3 regions of the Flavobacterium sp. N2550 genome follow, and region 2 is predicted to be linked to each of the others. Evidence: riboswitches for the same ligand, from Rfam matches in the RefSeq annotation. Region 2 holds a riboswitch; each other region holds the start of a gene.
What was found. Region 2 has a riboswitch for S-adenosylmethionine ahead of OLM56_RS15430 (trans-sulfuration enzyme family protein). Riboswitches for the same ligand answer to the same signal wherever they lie in the genome.
Positions count from the first base shown of each region.

Region 1 (4,478 bases), 1.8 Mb from region 2:
ATTTTAAGTTTCTTAAAATATAAAGCAAAAAAACCTCTGCATTTCGCAGAGGTTTTTTTTTGGAACAAAACAAGATTTATAAAAGATACGATTGAAATTCTTATTAACTAACTCAAATAAATTTCAATCCTCCTCCTCGAATTTTTGAGGAGGAACAAAAAATTAAAAAGATGAACACGACAATGATGATTTGCTGTAAAAAACATATGTGGATTTATTGCCACCTCAAACTCCATTGCCAAAAGCGAACGACTTAATCTCTGTTTATATTCAAGTGTAAAGTCCTTTTGGTAAGCCAGCCAAAAGGACTTTTTGTTTTTTATCAAATATTATCAATCTCAATAAAAAAATTATGAAAGCAATAAATGTTTTAGGATACTCCAGAAATAACGAACAATTCGTTGTAAAGACACAGAATTCTGATGTAAGAATCAGCAACAATAAAAAATTTCCAGAACTCGAAGGACCTAGTCCGTTTGAATATATTCTTGCCGGTTTTGCAGGATGCGTCAATGCGGTTAGTCAAAAAGTAGCCGAAGAATTAGGCATAAACCTAAAATCGCTACAGGTAGAAATCACGGGAACCATAAGCCAAGAAGAAAGAGTCGGTTTCAGCAAAATTGAAATCGTACTGAAACCAACGACTGATGCTTCGCTGCAAGTGCTCCAAAAATGGTTAAAATTAGTACAGCAGAAAAGTCCGGTTTATGACAACTTGGTCAATACAACTCCGGTCGAATTGATTTTGTACAAAGAATATAATTATGCCGCATAAAGCATAAATCACAAAATTGTTTAGTTTGTTTTATTTGTTTGTTGAAAAGGCTGCTTTTGATTGCCAGTCAAAAGCAGCTCTTTTTAAACCTAAAGCCTCAAAATCATGTCAGTTAAAAAAATAAATATTATTCTTTTCGGAATAGAAACCGTCGGAAGTTCTTTGATAAACCAAATACTTGCCAGCCAAAAAGCACCTTTGGAAAACAGAAAATTTGAATTAAGATTGCCGATAATAACCAATTCTACAGTAGCTTTTTTTGAAAAACCAACTGTAAAAAATTCTTGGGAAGCCAATTTTATTCAGTTTGCAATTCCCTTTAAGGTAGAAGATATCATCAGTTTTGTTCAAGAAAATGCACTTGAAAATCTTATCGCTGTCGATACCACCGAAACCGACGATTTGCTTCCTGAATATTTCGAATTATTGCAAAACGACTTCGATGTTATCAGTACGAATCCAGTCATAGAAAAGCTTCCTGCGGATTTTAATGCATCTATAAATGCTAGCCTGAAGAAATTCGGAAAAGAATTTTTCTTCATAAATCCAATAAAAAAAGAAGCTGTTTCTGAAACCCTACTTAAGAAAATCATCCAAATTGCAGAAAAACAGGATTTGAAGTTAGCAGTATAATTTCCTTTCGGCTATTGCAAAAACCAAACATATTGCATTACTTTGCAGTGTTCATACAAATATTGACAGTTATCACGAAAGGCAGAGGGATTAGACCCGGTGAAGCCTTAGCAACCCTTTAAGCTTTAAAGAAGGTGCTACATTCTACCACGAAAGTGGATAGATAACACACAGAAAAACCTCGGTTTTCTCTCCCTTTTCCTGACAACATATTGATATTTAATTTTTAAGAAGCAAATGGCTTTGGTTTTTTCAATACTCCATTTCCTGCTTTCTGAAAAATAATGAACTTTTGGATTCAACAGAATCGTTGCATAACCATTAGTATCGAAAAAATGTCAGACATACACAAAGCTATTAAAGAAAGAATCCTCGTTCTCGACGGAGCAATGGGAACCATGCTTCAGCGCTACAATTTCTCTGAAGAAGATTTCCGTGGCGAAAGATTTAAAAATTTTCCACATCCCCTGAAAGGCAATAATGATTTACTGTCATTGACCCAACCCCAAGCCATTCGCGATGTACACCGTCAGTATTTTGAAGCAGGCGCGGATATTGTCGAAACCAATACGTTTTCAGGAACTACAATTGGCATGGCCGATTATCATCTCGAAGATCTCGTCTATGAATTAAACTACGAATCGGCAAAACTAGCTCGCGAAGTAGCCGATGAGTTTACTAAAAAAGACCCAAGCAAGCCTCGTTTTGTTGCAGGCTCTATTGGTCCGACCAACAGGACAGCCAGTATGTCACCCGATGTAAACGACCCAGGGTATAGAGCCGTTACTTTCGACGATTTGAGAATTGCCTACAAACAACAAGTCGAAGCATTGATTGACGGAGGCTCAGACATCTTGTTGGTAGAAACGATCTTCGATACTCTAAATGCCAAAGCGGCCTTATTTGCTATCGAAGAAGTCAAAGAAGAAAGAAATCTTGATATTCCGATTATGGTTTCTGGAACAATTACAGATGCTTCTGGAAGAACGCTTTCGGGCCAAACAGTCGAAGCCTTTCTGATTTCAATCTCACATATTCCTTTATTAAGCGTCGGATTTAACTGTGCTTTGGGTGCGGATCAATTGAAGCCTTACTTGCAGAGATTGTCGCACAATACGTCGTTTAATATTTCAGCCCATCCCAATGCAGGATTGCCGAATGCTTTTGGACAATACGACCAAACTCCAGAAGAAATGCAGGTTTTGATTCGGGAATATCTCCAAGATAATCTCATCAATATAATAGGAGGATGCTGTGGTACCAATCCAGAGCACATCCGCCTGATTGCAGAAGCCGCAAAAGAATATGCACCAAGAATTGTAGAACCAGTTTAAAAAGCTACAGCTAAAGAAAAACAGAAAATGGCAGATGTTGATTGTAAGAAACACCTAAAATTATCAGGCCTTGAGCCTTTAATTATAACTCCCGAAAGTATTTTCGTGAACGTGGGCGAACGGACAAACGTTACCGGTTCTCGAAAATTCTTGCGTCTCATAAAAGAAGAAAAGTACGAAGAAGCTTTAGATATTGCCAGAGCCCAAGTAGAAGGCGGTGCCCAAATCATCGATATCAATATGGATGAAGGAATGCTTGATGGTGTTCATGCCATGACGACTTTCCTGAACCTGATTGCTGCAGAACCCGATATTTCTCGAGTTCCTGTGATGATTGATAGCTCTAAATGGGAAATCATCGAAGCAGGCTTGAAAGTCGCACAAGGAAAAAGCGTCGTCAATTCGATCAGTCTAAAAGAAGGCGAAGACAATTTTATCCGTCAGGCAAAATTGATAAAAAAGTATGGCGCTGCGGTAATCGTAATGGCCTTTGATGAAGTCGGTCAAGCCGATACTTACGAGAGAAGGATTGAAATCTGCAAGCGTTCCTACGATGTTTTAGTAGACCAAGTTGGTTTTCCAGCAGAAGATATCATTTTCGATCCTAATATTTTTCCCGTGGCGACAGGCATGGAAGAACACCGCCAAAACGCTGTGGATTTTTTCCGAGCTACAAAATGGATCAAAGAGAATCTTCAGTATGCAAGTGTCAGTGGAGGCGTGAGTAATGTTTCTTTTTCTTTCCGAGGAAATGACCGTGTTCGCGAAGCCATGCATTCTGCCTTTTTATATCATGCCGTAAATAACGGAATGACGATGGGAATCGTAAACCCAGAAATGCTGGAAATTTACGACCAGATACCAAAAGATTTATTAGAGCATGTCGAAGATGTCTTGCTTGACAGAAGAGATGATGCAACGGAAAGACTTTTATCTTTTGCCGAAAACATAAAAGGAGATACCAAAGAAGTAACAGAAAAACAAGCCCAAGAATGGCGCTCGCTCCCAATTCAGGAGAGGCTTACGCATGCTTTAGTAAGAGGAATAGATGAATTTATTGAGGCCGATATCGAAGAAGCAAGACAGCTTGCGGCAAAACCGATAGAAGTCATTGAAATCAATTTGATGGCCGGAATGAATGTCGTTGGAGATTTATTCGGAAGCGGAAAAATGTTCCTGCCCCAAGTAGTCAAATCAGCAAGAGTTATGAAAAAAGCAGTTGCGTATCTGCTACCTTATATAGAAGCTGAAAAAGATGGGACTTCAAGTTCTGCTGGAAAAGTACTGATGGCAACAGTTAAGGGCGACGTTCATGATATAGGAAAAAATATCGTAGCGGTGGTTCTGGGATGTAATAATTATGAAATTATCGACCTTGGAGTCATGGTGTCGCCAGAAAAAATCATCCAGACTGCCATTGAAGAAAAAGTAGATATTATTGGCCTAAGCGGCTTGATTACGCCTTCCTTGGATGAAATGGTCTATTTGGCAAAACAGATGGACAAATTAAATATCAATATTCCAATCATGATTGGCGGAGCGACAACTTCGCGCGCGCATACGGCCGTGAAAATTGCTCCTGAATACAGAGAAACCGTTGTCCATGTAAACGATGCATCGCGAGCGGTTACAGTTGCTGGGAATCTAATCAATAAAAATACCAACCAAGAATATTTCAAAAGCCTTCGTTCAGAATATGACGAATTGCGTGAAGGCTATCTGAACAGAAGCCGCGA
Region 1 covers NZ_CP110007.1:1,387,529-1,392,006, forward strand. The annotation lists gene OLM56_RS05960 (OsmC family protein) at 353-775, shown strand; gene OLM56_RS05965 (hypothetical protein) at 881-1,408, shown strand; SAM riboswitch class I at 1,475-1,578, shown strand; gene OLM56_RS05970 (homocysteine S-methyltransferase family protein) at 1,744-2,742, shown strand; gene metH (methionine synthase) at 2,770-4,478, shown strand, end outside.
Region 1: another riboswitch for S-adenosylmethionine. It lies ahead of OLM56_RS05970 (homocysteine S-methyltransferase family protein); the one in region 2 lies ahead of OLM56_RS15430 (trans-sulfuration enzyme family protein).

Region 2 (4,478 bases):
GAGCATCGGAACGTTTACTCCAAACGGCTTGTCGGTTGCTTTTTTGCATTTTTGGATGTGTTCTCTCAAGACTTCTGGATACATCGATCCGGCTCCGATCAACCCTAATCCTCCTGCATTGCTGACAGCACTTGCTAATTTATAACCGCTATTCCAAATCATGCCACCTTGAACGATTGGATATTGTATGTTGAAAAGCTGCGTAATCTTATTCATTTAAATGATTTATAGTATTATTTTATTGGTTTTTATTTGATTCTATCTTGAAATTCAGGGAATTATTTTATGGCTAATTTTCCGGTTTGGTAATTGGTTCCTGCTTTAATTTTATAAAAATAAATACCTTTTACCAAATTTTCAACCGAAAAACTCGGTCTTGAATTTTGGATTTCCGTATACAGAATTTCTTGTCCCAGATTGTTATAAATAGAAACCTGAGCTTTTTCATATTCCTTCGGAAAGGCCAAATTTACAATTGAAGTGGCTGGGTTTGGATAAATGGTAAATGTTTTGGAAGAAAAAGTAGGAACTTCTAAAGCATTTGTCAAAGCCAAATTAAAATCCGGAATTCCGTATCCGAACTGATCATTTGGCGTGTTGTATAAATGAGCCGATTGCTTGATCAACTGCATGATTTCTGTATTCGTCTTGTTCGGAAAAGCCTGCCACAAGCAAGCTACCATTCCTGCTATAATAGGCGATGAAAAAGAAGTGCCGTTAGCAAACACAACATTTCCTAACTGATTGGAAACGACTGCTGCTTCACCTTGAGCCATGACATCAGGCTTGACCCTAAAATCTGCAGAAGGCCCGATAGAGCTAAAACTTGCATATAATTTTGTTGATGTTACCGCACCAACAGCCAGCACATTTTCTGCATCGGCTGGAGCACCGATATGCGGTTCTGAGCCAGCTCCTGTATTTCCAGCAGAAGCTACGCAAATCATACCACGAGAATAGGCAATTTCTGCTCCACGAGAAATAAAAGTCGTCGTGCCATTCATGTTAAAATATGCATAGCTATAATCAGTATTGTTGTAGCCGAAATAGCTTAAAGAGGTATTGATTATATCTACGCCCAAACTATCTGCCAGTTCTGCGGCTTCAACCCAGTAGGATTCTTCAACAGGGTTTTCATCCAAAATATCTTCTGTGATAAAAAGATAATAAGAAGCATCGGGAGCTGTTCCTACCAATTGGTTTTCAACATAGCCTCCCATGGTTGAAAGTACCTGCGTTCCGTGCGTGCCGCCGCTATAAAAATCAGCATTTCTGGTAACAAAATCATAGCCTCCTAAAATCTTATTATTGACTAGAAGCCTTTGGAAAGGTTGTGCAGTATTTACATTCGGGAATCCTGCGTCCATAACCGCAATTATCTTCCCATTTCCTGTAAAATCTTGCTGGTGCAGCAGATTGCCTTTTAACATCCTGATCTGGTTGCCCGAAGTACCATATCCATAATTTACCTGAACTTCTAAGTCTTTTACCCCAACCGAATTGGTTTGGCGCAACGCCCTTCCCTCTCCATTCAATGCTGGATTTGCAAATTGCACACGATCTACAAATGCAAAATTTTCAAGACCACGAATATCCGTTATTGACCCTCTGATATGCAAAGCATTCAACCATTTGGATTTAGCTTTTACCGTAATTCCGGACGTAGCTGTAACCTGATTGATATAGGAAACTGAAATCGGAACATCTTTATCATCAAGCGGAATATTCTGAGTCGTTCTTCTATCCAAAGCTCTTTGCGAAAGCATTTCTAAAGGATTTGCAAGATAATGAGCCGCATCCGGCTTATCTGTAAAATATACCCAGGCATCTTCTTGGCCTATGGCATACACACTCGAAAGCAAGAGCAGTAAAAGAGTAATTTTTTTCATAAATTATTGTATTGGTTGTCCAAACTTGAACAGATTACCGCTGTCATCGATTATATAAAATTCGCGCATTCCCCAAGGTTGATTTTTTAGTGCTATTGTATCGCCTAACACTTTCTTATACCGCTCAAAAACAGCCTCAATGTCATTTACGCAAATATAGCAGCTTGAGTTTTCTGCAACTATTTTATCATCGCATTTCCATAAATGAATTTCAATACCATCCCAAACAAAAATCAGAAGATCATCATATTCGTTTGCTAGTTCGCAGCCTAAAATTTCTTGGTAAAATTTTTTAGATTTTTCAAAATTTAAAGATGGAAGCTGGGATATGATTTGGGCAATTTTTGAATTCAAAACCTCTATTGTTTTAGATATAAAAGTCAAATTTACAAAAATGAAATTTTATAAAACGCTTTAGCCGCCAATATTTACAGGAGTCAGACAGCAATATAAAACACTAAATATCAACGAAATAAAAAATATTTTAAAATTTATTAGGTTTTTAAAATATTTATACTCTAAATTTGCACTCAAGTTCTTTAAAAGATTATTCTTATCCAGAAAGACCGAGGGAATTGACCCTATGACGTCTTGGCAACCTGTCCGTTTTCGGATAAGGTGCCACATTCAACCCTTGCTTTGGCAGGGAAAGATAAGCTTAGAAAATAGTACATAATACTTCAAGATATTATATGCTCTTCTGACTTATCGGAAGAGCATTTTTTATTTCTGCTCTCCCGATATCTGGTTTCGAATATTTTTTTTAAAAACAAAAAATATTTAAAAACAATCTTAAAAGTATCAAGATGAAAGAGCAGACACAAATCTTAAATTACATTCCAGTTGACGAATTAACAGGTTCCATCTCAGTTCCAATTTACCAGACTTCCACTTTCGTACAAGAAGCACCAGGCATCCACAAAGGTTTTGATTATGCACGAAGCAATAATCCTACACGGAAAGTCTTAGAAGACTTAGTCGCAAAATTAGAAAACGGAACTAATGGCTACGCTTTTTCCAGCGGCCTAGCAGCTATCGATGCGGTCGTCAAATTATTATCGGCTGGAGATGAGATTATAGCGGTTGACGATATTTACGGCGGTGCCTTCCGTCTGTTTACGCACATTTATGAAAAATTCGGAATCAAAGTAAAGTATGTCGATGCTACTGATGCTAAAAATGTAGCCGAAGCAATTACAGACAAAACCGCCTTAATCTGGATTGAGTCTCCGACGAATCCTACTTTGAAAATTTCTGACCTTCGTGCTATTGGAAAAATTGCAAAAGAAAACAATATCCTATTTTGTGTCGATAACACTTTTGCCTCTCCTATTGCCCAAAAACCAATTGATTTTGGAGCCGACCTAATCGTGCACAGTGCAACAAAATACATTTCAGGACACAGCGACCTGATTGCAGGCTTGGTTATTACGGCAACTGAAGAATTAGGCAGTAAAATTAAGTTTATCCAAAATGCTTCGGGTGCTATCTTAGGGCCTTTCGACAGCTGGTTGGTAATACGAGGAATCGAGACTTTAAACTTGAGAATTAGACAGCATGCTGAAAATGCGCAAAAAATTGCCGAATTCCTGACAACAGAAAAACTAATCCAAAACGTTTATTATCCGGGGCTGAAAACGCACCACAACCACGAAATTGCTAAAAGTCAGCAGAAATACTTTGGGGGCGTAGTAACGTTTGATTTAGTGATTGATGACAAAGAACTGGCTTCCAGAATTGTTTCGGGAACCAAATTGTTCAAGCTTGCCGAAAGTTTGGGCGGCGTGAAAAGCTTGTGTTGTTTGCCATGCGAAATGACTCATAAATCAATTCCTGCAGAAAAAAGATACCAGTCTGGCGTGACCGACAGTTTGATCCGACTTTCTGTTGGCTTGGAAGATGCCGATGATTTGATTGCCGATTTAAAACAGGCTATCCAAAATGCAGTCAAAGAAAATGTTGCCATCGAATTCCATAAAAACTAATACCATCCTACTTTTAATCATCATATAAATAACACTCAAAATGTCAAGAAAAAAATTAAATATAGGATTGTTTGGTTTCGGATGCGTCGGTTTCGGACTGTATGAAGTTTTACAGAAAACCCCTGGACTGAAAGCAAACATCAAGAATATCTGCGTAAAAGACAGAAACAAAACGCGCGAAATTGGTGCAGAAAACTTCACTTTCGACAAGAATGATATCTTCAATGATCCGGAAATCAACGTCATTGTAGAATTAATCGACGATGCCGATGCGGCGTATGAAATTGTAACGACAGCCTTAAAAAGCGGCAAAGCAGTGGTTTCTGCCAACAAAAAAATGATTGCAGAGCATTTTGAAGAACTGCTCGAATTGCAACGAAAACACAATGTCCCGTTATTGTATGAAGCCGCGTGCTGTGCGAGCATGCCGATTATCCGAAATTTAGAAGAATACTATGATAACGACCTATTGGAATCCATCCAAGGCATCGTGAATGGTTCTACTAATTACATCCTTACCAAGACGTTCAAGGAAAATCTATCGTATGATGAGGCGCTGAAACAAGCACAGGAAAAGGGCTTTGCCGAAAGCAATCCGATTTTA
Region 2 covers NZ_CP110007.1:3,474,079-3,478,556, forward strand. The annotation lists gene OLM56_RS15415 (NAD(P)H-dependent flavin oxidoreductase) at 1-216, opposite strand, end outside; gene OLM56_RS15420 (S8 family serine peptidase) at 279-1,889, opposite strand; gene OLM56_RS15425 (bleomycin resistance protein) at 1,893-2,243, opposite strand; SAM riboswitch class I at 2,440-2,548, shown strand; gene OLM56_RS15430 (trans-sulfuration enzyme family protein) at 2,696-3,874, shown strand; gene OLM56_RS15435 (homoserine dehydrogenase) at 3,915-4,478, shown strand, end outside.

Region 3 (4,478 bases), 770 kb from region 2:
TCCGATAACTCCAGCTTTTGATGCCGCATAGTTAGTTTGTCCAGCATTTCCTTTTACTCCAACAACAGAACTCATGTTTATGATGGAACCAGCACGGTTTTTTAGCATTGTTTTTTGAACTGCTTTCGTCATGTTGAAAACAGATTTCAGGTTTACTTCGATTACTTTGTCGAAATCTTCTTCAGAAATACGCATCAAAAGGTTGTCTTTTGTAATTCCGGCATTGTTGATCAAGATATCGATGTTTCCAAAAGTTGCGATAACATCGTCAACTAATTTTTGCGCTTCGTTGAAATCAGCCGCATTTGACTGGTAGCCTTTTGCTTTCACGCCAAGTGCAATCAATTCGTCTTCAAGAACTTTTGCAGCTTCTGCAGATGAACTGTATGTAAATGCTACGTTTGCTCCGTGTTTTGCAAAAACTTCGGCAATTCCTCTACCAATTCCTCGGCTAGCGCCTGTAATAATCGCTGTTTTTCCTTCTAATAATTTCATTCTATTTTAATTTAGTTTGCTCTTGTTAGGTTGACAAATATAAGAATTCAATTGCAATGACGTAAGGTATCTCTTTAAACTTTCAGGAATTTATTAATCCTTTTATCCCAAGCGGTGCTATAAATTGCGATTATCGTAAATAGCAGCAAAATGTAAATGTACCATGCATTTGAAATTAGTTCGATTACATTTAATTTTCCTTTTGCAAAGTTTAAAATAAGCAAGACTTGTGCTCCATAGGGAAGGATTCCTTGAACAATACAACAGAAAATATCTAGGATTGCGGCGGTTTTTTTTGGACTTAATTCATATTCGTCATTGATTTCTTTAGCAACAGCTCCTGTAATTACTATAGAAACGGTGTTGTTTGCTATAGCTAAATTAGTAATGCTAACTAAAGCTCCGATTCCCATTTGGGCTGATTTCTTGCTTTTAATCTTAGATTTGATTTTTCGTAATACGTAATCGATACCGCCCGCTTTTTCGACCAGAGCCGCAAGACCTCCTGTTAGCATTGACAAGAGAAAAATGTCTGTCATACTGAGAAAACCTTCGTAGATTTTTTGCGTAAAGCCCAAAAGAGTAAAATCGTTTCCTTCAAAACCTATAACTCCAGCAACTAAAATTCCAATCAACAATGTCACAAAGACGTTTACTCCTGTGACTGCAAGAACAATCACAAGAATGTAAGGCAGAATGGCAATCAATTCGTAGTTTTCTTTTTGCATAGCAACTGAATTTACCTCAGTATTCAATCCCAAATAAAACAGCAAAGCAATAGTGATGATTGAAGCGGGTAAAGCAATAAAGAGATTGACTTTAAACTTGTCTCGCATTTCACATCCCAACGATTGCGTTGCGGCAATTGTAGTATCGGAAATTATAGAAAGATTATCGCCAAGCATAGAACCTCCTAATAAGGAACCAGCAATTAAAGGCATGGAAGCTCCGCTTTTGTCGGCCAAACTAATGGCGATTGGCCCCAAAGCTACAATAGAACCAACTGAAGTTCCAGTTGCTGTAGATAAAAAAGATGCAATTAAGAAAATCCCTAAAGGGAAATACTCTATATCAATATTATTGATACCCAAATTCACAACTGCATCTACAGCTCCCATAGCTTGCGTGACTGTCGCAAAGGCACCAGACAAAAGATAAATAAGACACATTGTAATGATTTGGCTATTGCCACAACCCTGAATTAAAGTATCTATTTTTTGTTCTGTGGAATGTTTGAAAATTATAAATGCAACAATAATTCCAAGTGTGACAGCCACTGGCGAAGGCAAAGCATAAAAATCATTTAGGACAATTCCTGCTCCGAGAAAAGTAAAAATAAATACAAAAAAAGGCAATAAGGCAAAAGCAGAACCTTGAATTTTGATATGTTTCATCATCGATAGCTTAAAAATTAATAAAGCTCACGACGAAAAGCAAACCGAAAAGAAAGTATGATGACAACATTTTTTCCAAAGGATTTGGCTTATCGTTTTAGCACCTTGCTTGTTGTTGCAGGTTGCTATCTCTTTATGAGATTCGTGATAACGGAGGCAAAGATAGAATTTATTCTAAATTATTTTTATTCAATAAGGCATTTTTATGAATATTTGATAAGAAACAAATTAAAAATGAGACTCTTGTAAAAATAAAGAAGCTCTACTGATAATTCAGCAGAGCTCTTTTTATTTTGTGTTGAAATAATCTATTCTACGCTTTTAGCTTCTTCTTTTTCAGGAAACATAATTGACAATAGCACTGAAAGAACCAAAATTCCTCCAATTACGATCAACGAGTAAATCGAATCAATATGGTAGAAAGGTGCGATTATCATTTTTATACCAATGAAAGAAAGGATAATTGCCAAACCGTATTTCAATTTGCTGAACAAATGGATAAAATTGTCAAGCAAGAAAAACAAGGCTCTTAATCCTAAAATGGCGAAAATATTAGACGTATAAAGAATAAAAGGATCATTTGAAATGGCAAAAATTGCAGGGATTGAATCTACTGCAAAAAGTAAATCTGTAAACTCAATTACTGCAACCACAACTAATAAAGGAGTTGCTAATTTCTTTCCGTTTTCGATAGTAAAGAATTTATCTCCGTCATAATTATCACTTACTTTAAAGAACTTTCTAATCAATCTTGCTCCTCTTGTATTATTATAGTCTTCATCATCGTCATCGTCGCCAGCAGACCATGATTTGATTCCTGCATACACCAAGAACAATCCAAATAAAGTCATGATGATATTGATATCATATTTGAAACCTTCGATTCCCATTAATCCTAAAAGCTTGTTCAAATAGGTCAATTCAATTAGGAAAGCTCCAGAAAAGATAAATATCGCTCTTAAAACCAAAGCTCCGATAATACCCCAAAACAATACTTTATGCTTGTTTGAATTGGCTACATCAAAGAATTTGAATACTAGAATGAATACGAAAAGGTTGTCTACAGAAAGGGCTTTTTCAATCCAATAGGCAGATTGGAACTCGTAGAACTTTGTCGGTCCGATAAAATAATAGATAAATCCACTGAAAATCATTGACAAACTGATCCAAACAATTGACCAAGTTATGGCTTCCTTATTAGAAACAACATGGCTCTTTTTATTGAAAATCCCCAAATCCAAAAGCAACATGATGATGATTACAACTGCAAATGTTGCAATTAACCCCGGGTGATTGATTAAAGTATCTACTTTATCCATTAGTTATAAAAATTAAAATTGATTACTGATTATTATTTTTGATTCGTAATTGTAAATAAAGCTACTCTTCCTCCTTCTTCGGCAGAAAGCAGTAATTTTTTTCCGTTTGTAATTTCAGTCCTGCCATTTATTGGAACCTCATTTCCTTCTGTTAGGTCTTTAACTGACTTGCCATTTTGGTTGACAAAGAACCATTTATTTTCTTCAAATACAAAATTTCCAACAGGTATTTTTTCAGTATCTGTAAGCCTTTCATTATTAATGCTATTCCTATTTGCATGCCATGAATTCAGCTGTTGATTTTCATAAACCATCAGTCTATGATTTTCCGGTTTCCAAACAGAAGGCTGGAATTGGTAATAGAAATCAGCCATTGGAAGTGACTTTTGATAATAAGTTCCACAAAATGGACATTTAGGTTCCGGAGTATTGTCAAAAACATACTGTTGTTGATCACAACTTCTGCTGCTGCATGGAATCGTCAAATCTATCGTTTTCAATAATGCCTGTTCCCAAACTTCAGATACAGGACGCGACATTGGATTGTGAAGTCCGGAAATAAATGCTTCTTCAAAGAGTTTTTTTAAGTACGGTCCTGTAATCGAATACGGCAATTTTGAAACATCAGCCCAAGGCAAATCCCATTTAGAAACTTGATTTAGTTTTGGACGATTGGAATTATCTTCCGGATGCTCAATAAACAATGCTTTTTCTCCCATAGAAAGCAAATCGTCAATTTCTGTTTCCAGATTATGAACCTTCCCTCCTTTTAACGGATGTCTGTGAAGCAAAAACATATAAATCAGAACTGGTAAAGCATGTAAATCCGTCAGCCGGTTTGGCAATTTCCGATTGGCATCGTTTTTATTTAAATGCTTCGTAGCCAAAACTTCGGGAGCGATAAACTCTGCAGTTCCAATAACATCTGCTGGATAAAGCCCCGGAACAACCAAACCGTCCAAGTCAATGATTACGGCAGATTTCTCAATTGGATCAACCAGCACGTTATTATAGGACAAATCGGAATGTGCCAGACCCATCGCATGCATTTTTTTTACGCCTCTGGAAATATTTACGCAAATCTGTAGGTAATCGGCCCAATTTCCTAGTTCTGATTTCGCCAAACGTAGTGGAAACATCGTATTCCTGAATTTTGCTCCTGCAAACCATTTCCCATTTTTTTCTTTTCCTTGTATCAAATCTACCGACTCCTGACCTTTTTGGAAAAAGAATTTCTGATTGTATGCAGGAACAATTATTCCTGTCAATC
Region 3 covers NZ_CP110007.1:2,708,655-2,713,132, reverse strand. The annotation lists gene fabG (3-oxoacyl-[acyl-carrier-protein] reductase) at 1-495, opposite strand, end outside; gene OLM56_RS11975 (Na+/H+ antiporter NhaC family protein) at 570-1,889, opposite strand; SAM-I-IV-variant riboswitch at 1,949-2,045, opposite strand; gene OLM56_RS11970 (TerC/Alx family metal homeostasis membrane protein) at 2,198-3,208, opposite strand; gene OLM56_RS11965 (helix-hairpin-helix domain-containing protein) at 3,241-4,478, opposite strand, start outside.
Region 3: another riboswitch for S-adenosylmethionine. It lies ahead of OLM56_RS11975 (Na+/H+ antiporter NhaC family protein); the one in region 2 lies ahead of OLM56_RS15430 (trans-sulfuration enzyme family protein).